2 regions of the Levilactobacillus yiduensis genome follow, and region 1 is predicted to be linked to the other one. Evidence: predicted binding sites of a transcription regulator. Region 1 holds the regulator's gene; the other holds the start of a gene.
The links. Region 1 encodes HrcA, which represses chaperone genes, less so after heat shock. Its sites were predicted from a motif close to TTAGCACTCNNNNNNNNNGAGTGCTAA; they were not measured.

Region 1 (6,004 bases):
CGTAACGTGACCTTTGGGGATAACCGTCCAGTCACGGTCGAAATGAACCTCCTGGACTTCCAGGGCAACCTGTACGGCGAACCAGTAGAGGTCGAATGGCACCACCGGTTGCGCGGCGAGGTGAAATTCGCGGACGCGGACGGTCTGGTTGCGCAATTAAAGCAAGACGAAGCAGACACGCGGGCCTATTTCCATCAAGTTGCGACGCGTGAATCTTAAATAACTAAAGGTTGCAAGTTTAAAAGTAGCTAAATTTATGGTGACACCAGGGTTTACAGGGATAAAATTAGCCTTTGAACGCACCTTGCTCTGTGCTGGCCGCCTTACCGTTCGCCAAATTTGGACCGTGACGCTGTGGGAAGGACCGGTCGAAGCCAAAAGGCGGTCTTCAACCTCGCTTCGAGCCGAAGACCGCGTCTCGAAGACGCCAGTTTCCAAGAAGTTCACTTGTAAACTCCCACGGCTGAGTCCAAATTTAGCTCACTCACGGTTACGTGACAAGTTGTCCGCTAATGTGGATGTTCAGCGATTTCTCTGCTAATTTTGTGGTTAATCACCGACGTAACCGGAGGAGGTCAGAGGTGCAGGTTGCTGTGACAACGGTGTTAGCTGAGCGTTTTTTCTCAGCTTACAGCGTGGGACGTGTTTGGAGATTGACGGGGTTCGTCAAGCTTCAAACCGAGTCGGCGGACCGCTCCTTAGGCCGCCGGCGTTCCCCATAGCTACCGGAATCTCTGACAGCCGCAGGTGGCGGGCGTGGACTAATTTCATGTTCACAGTCCTTGTCAGCTGAGTATTATCAGGTATTTTTGCACTTGCAATCTTCAGTTAAATAATTTAAAGGGCTTAGCGAACGCGTTGCGGGAGTTAAGTCCTTTTTGGTTGGCCGTTGAAAGTTATCCCAAGATTTTTAGGCCTAGATTTTGGTGGTTGAACGCCATCCCGACAAGAAGTTTAGTAAGAGTAGTGGTATAGGTTAACTTAGATGATAGATTTAGAGACACTAGTTAATTAGGCAAGTGTGGGCGATAGGCACTACCGTAGCCGGGAGTTCGCCAAATATGGGCTCAGCCGTGGGAGTTCCCTTGGCAGCGCTTTTGGCTGGTTAGGGAACTGGCGTCTTTGAGACGTGCATTTCGGCTCAAAGCGAGGTGCCGAGACCGCCCTTTGGCTCGTCCCGTCCGCCCACAGCGTTCCAGCCCATATTTGGCGAACGGTAAGGCGGGCCAGTCACCACAATCCATCCTGAAACCGCTGTATTCTGAGGGAATTCTAAAAAATTAGCACTTAAACCCAACGATTGCTAAAAATTCTACCAGATTTCTTGACTTCAAAACCCGGTTTTGCTACATTATATATGTGACTTAGCACTTGTGTTGTTTGAGTGCTAAAAAAGGGGTGATTGTGATGCTTTCAGAAAGACAAATGATGATTCTGCGAGCCGTTGTCCGCGACTTTACCAACACTGGTGTGCCGGTGGGGTCTAAGGCATTAGCCAAGCAGTTACCCATCCACGTAAGCTCAGCGACAATTCGTAATGAAATGGCGGCGTTGGAGGAACAGGGCCTGATTAAAAAGACTCACTCGTCTTCCGGCCGGATTCCTTCGGTTGAAGGGTACCGGTATTACGTTGACCATTTGGTAAAACCCGATCCGTTGCGGCCCAACGATATCGACGTGATTCAGTCCTCGTTAGGTGGCGATTTCCACAAGATTGACGAAATTATTTCGCAATCGGCCACGATCTTATCCAACCTGACGAGCTATACCGCGTTTACGTTGAAGCCGGAATTAAAGGACAGTCGGCTTAGTGGTTTCCGGTTGGTTCCCCTCGGTAAGCGGCAAGTGATGGCGATCCTGGTCACCGACAGTGGTGACGTGGAAAACCAGACATTTGACGTGAGTGAGTCCGTGACCGGCGACCAGTTAGAGGCCGTTGTTCGGCTGATCAATGATCAGTTGGTCGGGTTGACGCTTCCAGAAGTGGTTCAAAAGCTGCAGGCGGATATTCCAATGAAAATTGCCAATTACCTGCAGAGTCCAGAAGGCTTTCTGGATATTTTCGGCGACGTGTTGACGCGGGCCGCGCAAGAGCGGTTCTACGTTGGCGGTCGACTGAATCTGTTGAACTTCTCGCAGGATAGCGATGTTGATTCACTGAAGTCGTTGTATTCATTGATCGATAAGACCGATGATATCGCCAACGTCTTGGGGCAACCGCGGGATAACATTTCCGTGCAAATTGGCAATGAAATGACCAACGATGCCTTGAGAAACTTCAGCCTGATCACCGCCACCTACGACGTGAACCAACATGGTAAGGGTATGATCGCTATTTTAGGACCGACCCGCATGCCGTATTCACGGATGTTAGGGATTGTCGGTGCGTTTCGTGAAGAGCTCGCGAAGAAACTGTTAGATTACTATCGGTTCTACGACGAGTAAAGAAAGGGAGGTTTTTTATCGTGGCTGACAAGCAACAACCATCCACTGATGATGAAACTGCGGCAAAGGCCGCCACTACTAAGCAAGACCCAGACAAGACTGAGCAAGCCGCACCAGCGGACAAGAAGCCCACTGATAAGTCGACGCCAACGGTCACCGCGGAGGCTTTAGCCGCTGTGCAAAAGAAGGCGGATGGCTTCGAGGACAAGTACCTGCGCGCCGAAGCGGAAGTGCAAAACATGCAGACCCGTTACCAAAAGGAACAGGCCGCGCTCATCAAGTACGATGGTCAGCAACTCGCTAAGGACGTGCTCCCCGTGATCGATAACTTGGAGCGGGCCTTAGCAGTCGAAGCGACTGATGAGACGAGCAAGCAGATCAAAAAGGGTGTGCAGATGACCTACGATCACATGGAAGACGCCTTGAAGCGTAATCACGTGACGGAGATCGCCGCACTGGGCCAGAAGTTTGACCCGACCTTGCACCAAGCGGTTCAGTCGGTCCCAGTCTCTGATGGGCAAACGGCTGAAACGGTGGTCAATGTGCTCCAAAAGGGCTACCAACTAAAGGACCGGGTACTCCGGCCCGCTATGGTTGTCGTTGCTCAATAAATTTATAAATAAAAAATTAAAAAAAGAGGGAATTTTTGATGGCAAGTAACAAGATTATCGGAATTGACTTAGGGACGACTAACTCTGCCGTTGCCGTTCTTGAAGGCAGTACGCCAAAGATCATTGCGAACAAGGAAGGCGCCCGGACGACGCCATCCGTTGTCGCTTTTAAAGATGGTGAAACCCAAGTCGGTGAAGTTGCTAAGCGTCAAGCAATCACTAACCCGAACACGATTTCATCTATCAAGAGTCACATGGGTGAAGCAGGCTTCAAGGAAACCATTGAAGGCAAGGACTACACGCCAGAACAAGTTTCCGCAATGATTTTACAACACTTGAAGTCCTTCGCTGAAGACTACATTGGTGACACGGTTGATAAGGCCGTTATCACGGTGCCAGCTTACTTCAACGATGCCCAACGGCAAGCAACTAAGGATGCTGGTAAGATCGCTGGTTTGAACGTTGAACGGATCATCAACGAACCAACGGCCGCAGCCTTAGCTTACGGCTTGGACAAGCAAGACAAAGATGAAAAAGTCATGGTCTATGACCTTGGTGGTGGGACCTTTGATGTGTCCATCCTGGACTTAGGTGACGGTGTCTTCGACGTGCTGTCAACGAACGGGGATACCCATTTAGGTGGGGATGACTTTGACCAAAAGATCATGGACTGGTTGATTGCCGGTTTCAAGGACGAAAACGGTGTTGACTTATCCAAGGATAAAATGGCCGTTCAACGGTTAAAGGACGCTGCTGAAAAAGCGAAGAAGGACCTCTCTGGGGTTACCGAAGCACAAATCAGCTTGCCATTTATTTCCGCTGGCGACAATGGCCCATTGCACTTGGAAAAGAGCTTGACACGGGCCAAGTTCAACGAATTAACGGCTGACTTGGTTGAAAAGACGCGGATCCCAGTTGAAAACGCCTTGAAGGATGCCGACTTACAAGCCGGCGACGTTGACGTTGTCATCTTAAACGGTGGGTCTACGCGGATTCCAGCTATTCAAGAAGCCGTTAAGAAGTGGACGGGTAAGGAACCTAACCACTCCATCAACCCTGATGAAGCCGTTGCTTTAGGTGCCGCTGTCCAAGGTGGGGTCATCACTGGTGACGTCAAGGACGTTGTCTTATTGGATGTCACGCCATTATCCTTGGGTATTGAAACCATGGGTGGGGTCTTCACGAAGTTGATCGACCGCAACACCACGATTCCTACCAGCAAGTCCCAAGTCTTCTCAACCGCTGCGGATAACCAACCAGCCGTTGATATCCACGTCTTACAAGGTGAACGGCCAATGGCTGCTGACAACAAGACGTTGGGTAACTTCCAACTCGCTGACATCCCAGCTGCACCTCGTGGTGTTCCACAAATCCAAGTGACCTTTGATATCGATAAGAACGGTATCGTGAATGTTTCCGCTAAGGATATGGGCACGAACAAGGAACAAAAGATCACCATCAAGAGTTCCGACGGTCTGTCCGATGAAGAAGTCGACAAGATGATGAAGGAAGCTAAGGAAAACGAAGCTGCCGACAAGCAACGTAAGGAAGAAGTCGACACCAAGAACGAAGTCGACCAATTACTCTTCCAGACCGACAAGACGTTGAAAGACGTTAAGGGCAAGGTCTCTGACGACGAAATCAAGAAGGCCGAAGATGCGCGTGACGCCTTGAAGAAGGCCCAAGAAGCCAACAACTTGGACGACATGAAGAGCAAGAAGGATGACTTGAACAAGATCATCCAAGACCTCTCCGTCAAGTTGTATCAACAAGCCCAACAGGCACAACAAGCCCAGGGCGGCGCTGACGGTGCTACTGGTCAACAAGCCAGTGGCGATGCCAAGAGCGACGGCAAAGACGGCGACACTGTTGATGGGGACTTCCACGAAGTTCACGACGACGATAACAAGTAATTGCCCCGTTTCACTTTAAGAGAGTGCAGACAAGAAGTCAGAGTCCCTGGGGCTTTGGCTTTTTGTTTCGAGTATGCTATTCTTACTAGTAGCGAAAAATATCGGGTTTGATTGGGAGGAAAAAGATGGCGGAAACGGACTTATATGGCGTACTAGGCGTCGCAAAAGATGCCAGTCAAGCAGAAATCAAGAAGGCCTATCGGAAATTATCAAAGAAGTATCATCCAGATTTGAACAAGGCACCGGATGCGGCGGAGAAATTCAAGGCCGTGCAGGATGCCTATGATGTCTTAGGTGATGAACAAAAACGGGCCAACTATGACCAATATGGTTCCGCAGACGGTGCCCAAGGCGGCTTCGGTGGTTTTGGCGGCGGTCAACAAGGTGGCTTCGGCGGCTTTGGTGGCGGCGGTGGTTTCGACGACATCTTCAACCAATTCTTTGGCGGCGGTGGCGGCCAACGGAACCCCAACGCACCACGGCCTGGTCGAGATCTACAGTACCAGATGGACTTGAAGTTTGAAGAGGCCATCTTTGGCAAGAAGACCAAGATCAAGTACAACCGTGAGGCCCAATGCCACACCTGTGGCGGTAATGGGGCCAAGCCGGGGACGTCACCGGTCACCTGTCACCAATGTGGCGGGTCTGGCTACGTGACGACCGAGACCAACACACCGTTGGGTCGGATGCGCAGTCAACAGCCTTGTCCGGTCTGCCACGGTACCGGTCAAGAAATCAAGGAAAAGTGCCCAACTTGTGGTGGGTCTGGTCACGAAGAAGAACGGCATGAAGTCGAAGTCACGATTCCAGCTGGGGTCGATGACGGGCAACAAATGCGGTTACAGGGTCAAGGTGAAGCCGGCCGTAATGGCGGTGGTTACGGCGATCTGTTCATTATCTTCCAAGTGGAACCTAGCAAGGACTTCCGCCGCGATGGCACGGAAATTTACTTTGATCAGGATCTGTCGTTCGTTCAGGCAACACTGGGGGACGACGTGACGGTCAAGACGGTCCACGGTGACGTGAAGCTGAAGA
Region 2 (6,004 bases), on a different contig from region 1:
AGAAGTGACCGGGCCCATGGTCAGCAAGATGCCAATTGGTCGTTTAGCCCAACCGGCGGAAATTGCTAACGTCATTGCCTTTATCGCTAGCGATGAGGCATCCTTTGTCACCGGGGCCACGATCAACGTCGACGGTGGCTACACGGCCCTTTAGTCGAGTAAAAATATGCATGAAAAAGGCGCTCACTTTAACAGCTGAATCGTGCTGCTAGAGCGGGCGTCTTTGCGTCGCTTTGTGTGGTGATTAATCCGCGAAATCTTCCAGGGCCAGGCTCTTTTCGGTCCAGTCCTCCTCGGTCGCGGCCAGTTCATCGGTGACTGACGTGAGCTGCTCCTGCAGGTCGGCCAGCTTTTCGGCATCGTTGAAGTTCTCGGGAGAACTCATGGCCGTCTCGACCGTCGTCTTCTGCGTTTCCAACTCGCCCAGCTTGTTTTCTAGGGCATCGACCTGACGACTCAGTTTCCGTTTGGCCTTGGCCTGTTCCTTTTGCTGTTGATAGTCGACCTGGGTCTGCTTGGGTGCGTCAACGGTCGGGTGAGCGGCTTCAGCTTCGGCGGCTTCCTTGGCGGCGTAGGCGTCTTGCTCGGCTTTCTTTTCTACATAATAATCGTAGTTCCCCAGGTAGCGGGTCGTCCCGGTTGGCGCCAGCTCCACGACTTGTGTGGCCACTTGGTTGATGAAGTACCGGTCATGGGAAACGAACAAAATCGTGCCATCGAACTCGTTGAGCGCGTTTTCCAAGACTTCCCGGCTGTCGATGTCCAAGTGGTTGGTTGGTTCGTCCAGCATTAAGAAGTTGTCATGGCGTAGCGCTAATTTAGTCAGCAACAGGCGGGCCCGTTCACCCCCGCTGAGGCTGTGGACGGTCTTGTCGACATCACTACCGGTAAAGAGAAAGCTGCCCAGAATCGAGCGAATATCGCCCTCGGGAGTTGTCGGATGGTCGTCCCACAGTTCGTGGAGCACCGTTTTCTTCTCGTGCAGCGTGGCTTGGTCCTGATCGTAGTAGCCGGTGTCAACGCCGGTACCGAAGATGATCTGGCCTTGAATAGCAGGAATCCGCCCGAGAATCGTCTTCAATAGGGTGGACTTACCAATGCCGTTGGGGCCGACGATGGCCACAGCCTGGTGTTTTTTGATGTCCAGGTTGACCGGTGCGCAGAGTATCTGATCGTCATAGCCAACCGCCCCGTTGACCACGTCCAAGACCACGTTACCGCTTTGTCGGTGGGGTTTGAAGGTGAAACGGGCGACCTTTTCATCGCCTTCAGGCTTGGCCATGCGGTCCATCTTTTCCAATTGTTTCCGCCGAGCCTGGGCCCGTTTGGTGGTCGAGGCCCGCACGATATTTTTATTCACGAAGTCTTCGAGCTTACTGATCTCGGTCTGCTGCTTGTCGTATTCCTTCCATTCCCGCTTGAGCCGCTCAGCCTTGGCATCGATGTAGTGTGAATAGTTGCCAGGATAATGGTCCAGCCCGCCGTGTGCCATGTCATAGACGTCGTTGACCACGTGATCCAGGAAGTACCGGTCATGGGAAACGACTAAAATGGCGCCGGAGTAACCTTGCAGATAGCCTTCCAACCAGGTGAGTGTTTCGACGTCCAAGTGGTTGGTCGGTTCGTCCAAAATCAAGAGGTCGGGCTTTTCCAGCAACAGCTTGGCTAAGGCCAGTTGGGTCCGTTGCCCACCGGAAAGCTCGTTGATGGGCTTGTCGTAGTATTCTTCGCCAAATTCAAATCCGTGGAGCACACCCCGAATTTCGGCTTGGTAGCCGTAGCCGTTGTGGTCGCTAAAGTCTTGTTGGAGCTGGTCGTAAGTCGCGCTGACCTGTTGGAACTGTTCGGCATCGGCAATGACGGCCGGGTCGCTCATCTGCTGTTCCAACTCATGGATCCGTTTTTCTGTGGCGCGAACCTCGGCAAAGACGTCAAGCATTTCGTTCCAGACGGTCTTCGATGAGGCGAGTCCGGCATTTTGGGCTTGGTAGCCCATGGTCAATCCCCGTTTTGTGGTAATCTGGCCGACGTCCGGGGTGGTTTCGCCAGCAATCATTTTAAGTAAAGTGGATTTCCCAGCACCGTTGCGGCCAACCAGTGCCACGCGGCCATGCTCGGGGACGTCCATGGTGACATTTTCAAATAAGACGGTCGCCCCGAAACGCCGGGTAACCTGTTGGACTTGTAAAAGAATCACGGTATGACCTCCTTGATGGGGTTAAAGTTATTTTTAAGGTATATTTCAGCGGGCAATGGTAAGTCACTGTCCGTTCTGAAAGTCTTGGGTTTGTGCGGCAGTTTGGCCGAAACCTCAGTATGTCTATTTTAGCATATTCTGCAATTAGACCGAAATTCCTAAATAATTGTGAAAAATACTTGCAATTTCTTTCACAAGGCAGGCGGTTATGCTATAATTTGTAAGAAAGTAAATTTCACAATCAGGTTATCATCTAGAGAAATGGTTATTGCCGGTTTGGCAGTGATCAGCAAGATTGATTAGGAGGTCTCGTTTTTGACAGAACAAAAGATTCCCCGCGCCACAGCGAAGCGGCTCCCCATTTACTACCGCTACTTAAACATCCTGTTGGACGCGGATAAGACGCGTGTTTCCTCGACTGAATTATCTGAGGCAGTTAAAGTTGACTCTGCCACCATTCGCCGAGACTTTTCATACTTCGGTGCCCTGGGTAAGCGGGGGTACGGCTACGACGTTGAAAGTTTAATTAAGTTCTTTAAGAAAATTCTGAACCAAGATCGGCTGACCAACGTGGCCTTGATCGGGGTTGGGAATTTGGGCCATGCCCTGTTGAACTTCAACTTCCACCAAGACGGCAACGTCCGTATCAGTGCGGCCTTTGACGTGAACGCAGACATTGCCAACACGATTCAAAGCGGCGTGCCGATTTATCCAATGACGGAGTTGCGGACACAGTTGGAAGAACAACAGATTCAAGTGGCCATCTTAACGGTCCCATCTGACGTGGCCCAATCCGTCACGGACGATGCCGTTGCCGGCGGGGTGAAGGGAATTTTGAACTTCACACCATTACGGGTCACCGTTCCTAAGGATGTCCGGGTCCAAAACGTGGACTTGACCAACGAATTACAAACGTTGATCTACTTCTTGGAACACTACAACAGCAAAGAATAGAACGGGGTCGTAATCTTTTGGGGGATTACGACTTTTTGTTTACGCTTTGTGAAGCCATCGCCGGAAAAATTGCCAATCTATCGGCAAAAAGCCCTTCACAAAATAGCCTTGTGATTGTGCAATTATAGACAACGGCCTGAATTAATTGGGGGATTACGGAAGAACTGAAAAATAACAAGATAAAACTAGTTATTTGCAGACACACGGTCCGGGCTGGCCGCCTACCGTCCACCAAATATGGGTCGGAACGCGGTGGGCGGACGGGTCGAGCCAAAGGTCGGTCTCGACACCTCGCCTTTGAGCCGAAAGACCGCGTCTCAAAGACGCCAGTTACCTAAGCGGCATGAAAAGTCATGCCGTTTAGGTAACTCCCACGGCTGAACCCATATTTGGTGGACTCTCGGCGACACGGATGATTAACTACTAATGGTGTTAACCCTTAGTAACGAAAGCCCATAGTCGTCTCTAATTGATATCGGAGTCGTTGACAAGCCCTAACCCGCCGGAGTCAGCCAGCAATGGAGCCAGCTGTGTCGACCCAGTTAGCTGGTGTTTCTTACCAGGTTACTGGGTGGGACGACTTGAGAGACTGGTGAACTTTGCCAGGCTTTCAAGCGAACCGGAAGACCGTTTCTCAGGCTGGAGGTGTTCCCCAGAGCAGGCGGAATTGCTGGCTGACGGAGGCATTCTGGTTTCGCCAACGTTATTAGAAAAATCATACAATGAAGGATTTCGCTTAGAGCCACAAGGGCTAGGCGAACTGGGCCGTTAGCACTCGGCAAATTGTTTGCCAAATTCCTTGATTTTTAGCGCGAAAAACCATATATTAGATATTGTTATTAGCACTTATGTTAGTCAAGTGCTAACAGTGCTAAAAAGTAAGTTTATTGGAGGGATTCAAGTGTTAAAACCATTAGGAGACCGCGTCATTTTGGATCAACCACAAGAAGAAGAAACTACGGTTGGCGGCATTGTTTTAGCAAGTAATGCGCAGGAAAAGCCTTCAACGGCCAATGTTGTTGCTGTGAGTGATGGCCGTGTGTTAGACAATGGCGATAAGGTAGCCCCAGCTGTTAAGGTTGGCGACAAGGTATTGTTCGACAAGTACGCCGGTACAGAAGTTAAGTATGACGGCAAGACTTACCTTGTTTTACACGAAAAGGATTTAGTCGCTGTCGTTGACTAATTGCTTTCCCACTGATACGAGAGACTATTTAAAAAATTTAGTATGAGGTGAATGTAGAAAATGGCTAAAGAATTAAAGTTCTCTGAAGATGCACGCAGCAAGATGCTGGCTGGTGTTGACAAGTTAGCTGATACGGTCAAGACGACCTTAGGGCCTAAGGGTCGTAACGTTGTTTTGGAACAAAGCTATGGCAACCCAACCATCACGAATGATGGGGTTACGATTGCCAAGGCCATCGAGCTCGATGACCATTTCGAAAACATGGGTGCCAAGTTGGTTTCCGAAGTTGCTTCCAAGACCAACGACATCGCTGGTGATGGGACCACGACCGCAACGGTTCTGACCCAAGCCATCGTTAACGAAGGTATGAAGAACGTTACTGCCGGTGCCAACCCTGTTGGTATCCGTCGCGGGATCGAAAAGGCGACTGACGCCGCTGTTGATGCCTTACACAAGATGTCGATTGACGTCAAGACGAAGGACGATATCGCCCAAATCGCTTCCATTTCATCCGCTAGCAAGGAAACTGGTAAGTTAATTGCTGACGCCATGGAAAAGGTTGGTAACGACGGGGTCATCACGATTGAAGAATCCCGTGGGGTTGATACCAGCTTGGACGTTGTTGAAGGGATGCAATTCGATCGTGGGTACATGTCTCAATACATGGTTACCGACAACGATAAGATGGAAGCTAACCTCGACAACCCATACATCTTGATCACTGACAAGAAGATCGGTAACATCCAAGACATCTTGCCATTGCTGCAATCCGTTGTTGAACAAAGCCGTTCCCTGTTGATCATCGCTGATGACATCACCGGTGAAGCCTTACCTACCTTGGTCTTGAACAAGATGCGTGGGACCTTCAACGTGGTTGCTGTTAAGGCGCCTGGCTTTGGTGACCGTCGTAAGGCCCAATTGGCTGACATTGCTACCTTAACTGGTGGGACTGTGATTACCGATGACTTAGGCCTGAACTTGAAGGACACGACCATTGATCAATTAGGTCAAGCCCAAAAGGTCAACGTGACGAAGGATGACACCACCATCGTTGAAGGTGCTGGTGCTAAGGACCAAATCGCTGCTCGGGTTGCTGAAATCAAGGGTCAGATCGACGAAACGACTTCTGACTTTGATCGTGACAAGCTGAAGGAACGTTTGGCTAAGTTAGCCGGTGGGGTTGCCGTCGTTCGTGTCGGTGCCGCTACGGAAACTGAACTGAAGGAACGTAAATACCGGATTGAAGATGCCTTGAACGCGACCCGTGCGGCCGTTGAAGAAGGCTTCGTTGCTGGTGGTGGGACTGCCTTGATCAACGTCATTGGTGACGTTGCCAAGGTTGACGCTGAAGGCGATGAACAAACTGGTGTTAACATCGTGCTCCGTGCTTTGGAAGAACCAGTTCGTCAAATCGCACAAAACGCCGGTGTTGAAGGCTCTGTTGTGGTTGAACACTTGAAGAGCGAAAAGCCAGGTGTTGGTTACAACGCTGCAGACGACAAGTACGAAGACATGGTTAAGGCTGGTATCACCGACCCAACCAAGGTTACCCGTTCTGCTCTGCAAAACGCTGCTTCTGTTTCTGCTTTACTGTTGACGACGGAAGCCGTTGTCGCTGAAAAGCCAGAAGACAACCCAGCACCTGCAGCCCCAGCTGCTAACCCAGG

Region 2: a site for HrcA is predicted at 3,991-4,017, ahead of groES (co-chaperone GroES). Genes of this name have one in related genera too.

The regions. Positions count from the first base shown of each region.
Region 1 is NZ_JAMXAZ010000009.1:54,058-60,061, reverse strand. It holds gene ribF (riboflavin biosynthesis protein RibF) at 1-219, shown strand, start outside; gene hrcA (heat-inducible transcriptional repressor HrcA) at 1,408-2,445, shown strand; gene grpE (nucleotide exchange factor GrpE) at 2,466-3,056, shown strand; gene dnaK (molecular chaperone DnaK) at 3,095-4,969, shown strand; gene dnaJ (molecular chaperone DnaJ) at 5,095-6,004, shown strand, end outside.
Region 2 is NZ_JAMXAZ010000003.1:123,825-129,828, reverse strand. It holds gene NGM66_RS02980 (SDR family NAD(P)-dependent oxidoreductase) at 1-154, shown strand, start outside; gene NGM66_RS02975 (ABC-F family ATP-binding cassette domain-containing protein) at 245-2,197, opposite strand; gene NGM66_RS02970 (redox-sensing transcriptional repressor Rex) at 2,513-3,151, shown strand; gene groES (co-chaperone GroES) at 4,053-4,337, shown strand; gene groL (chaperonin GroEL) at 4,398-6,004, shown strand, end outside.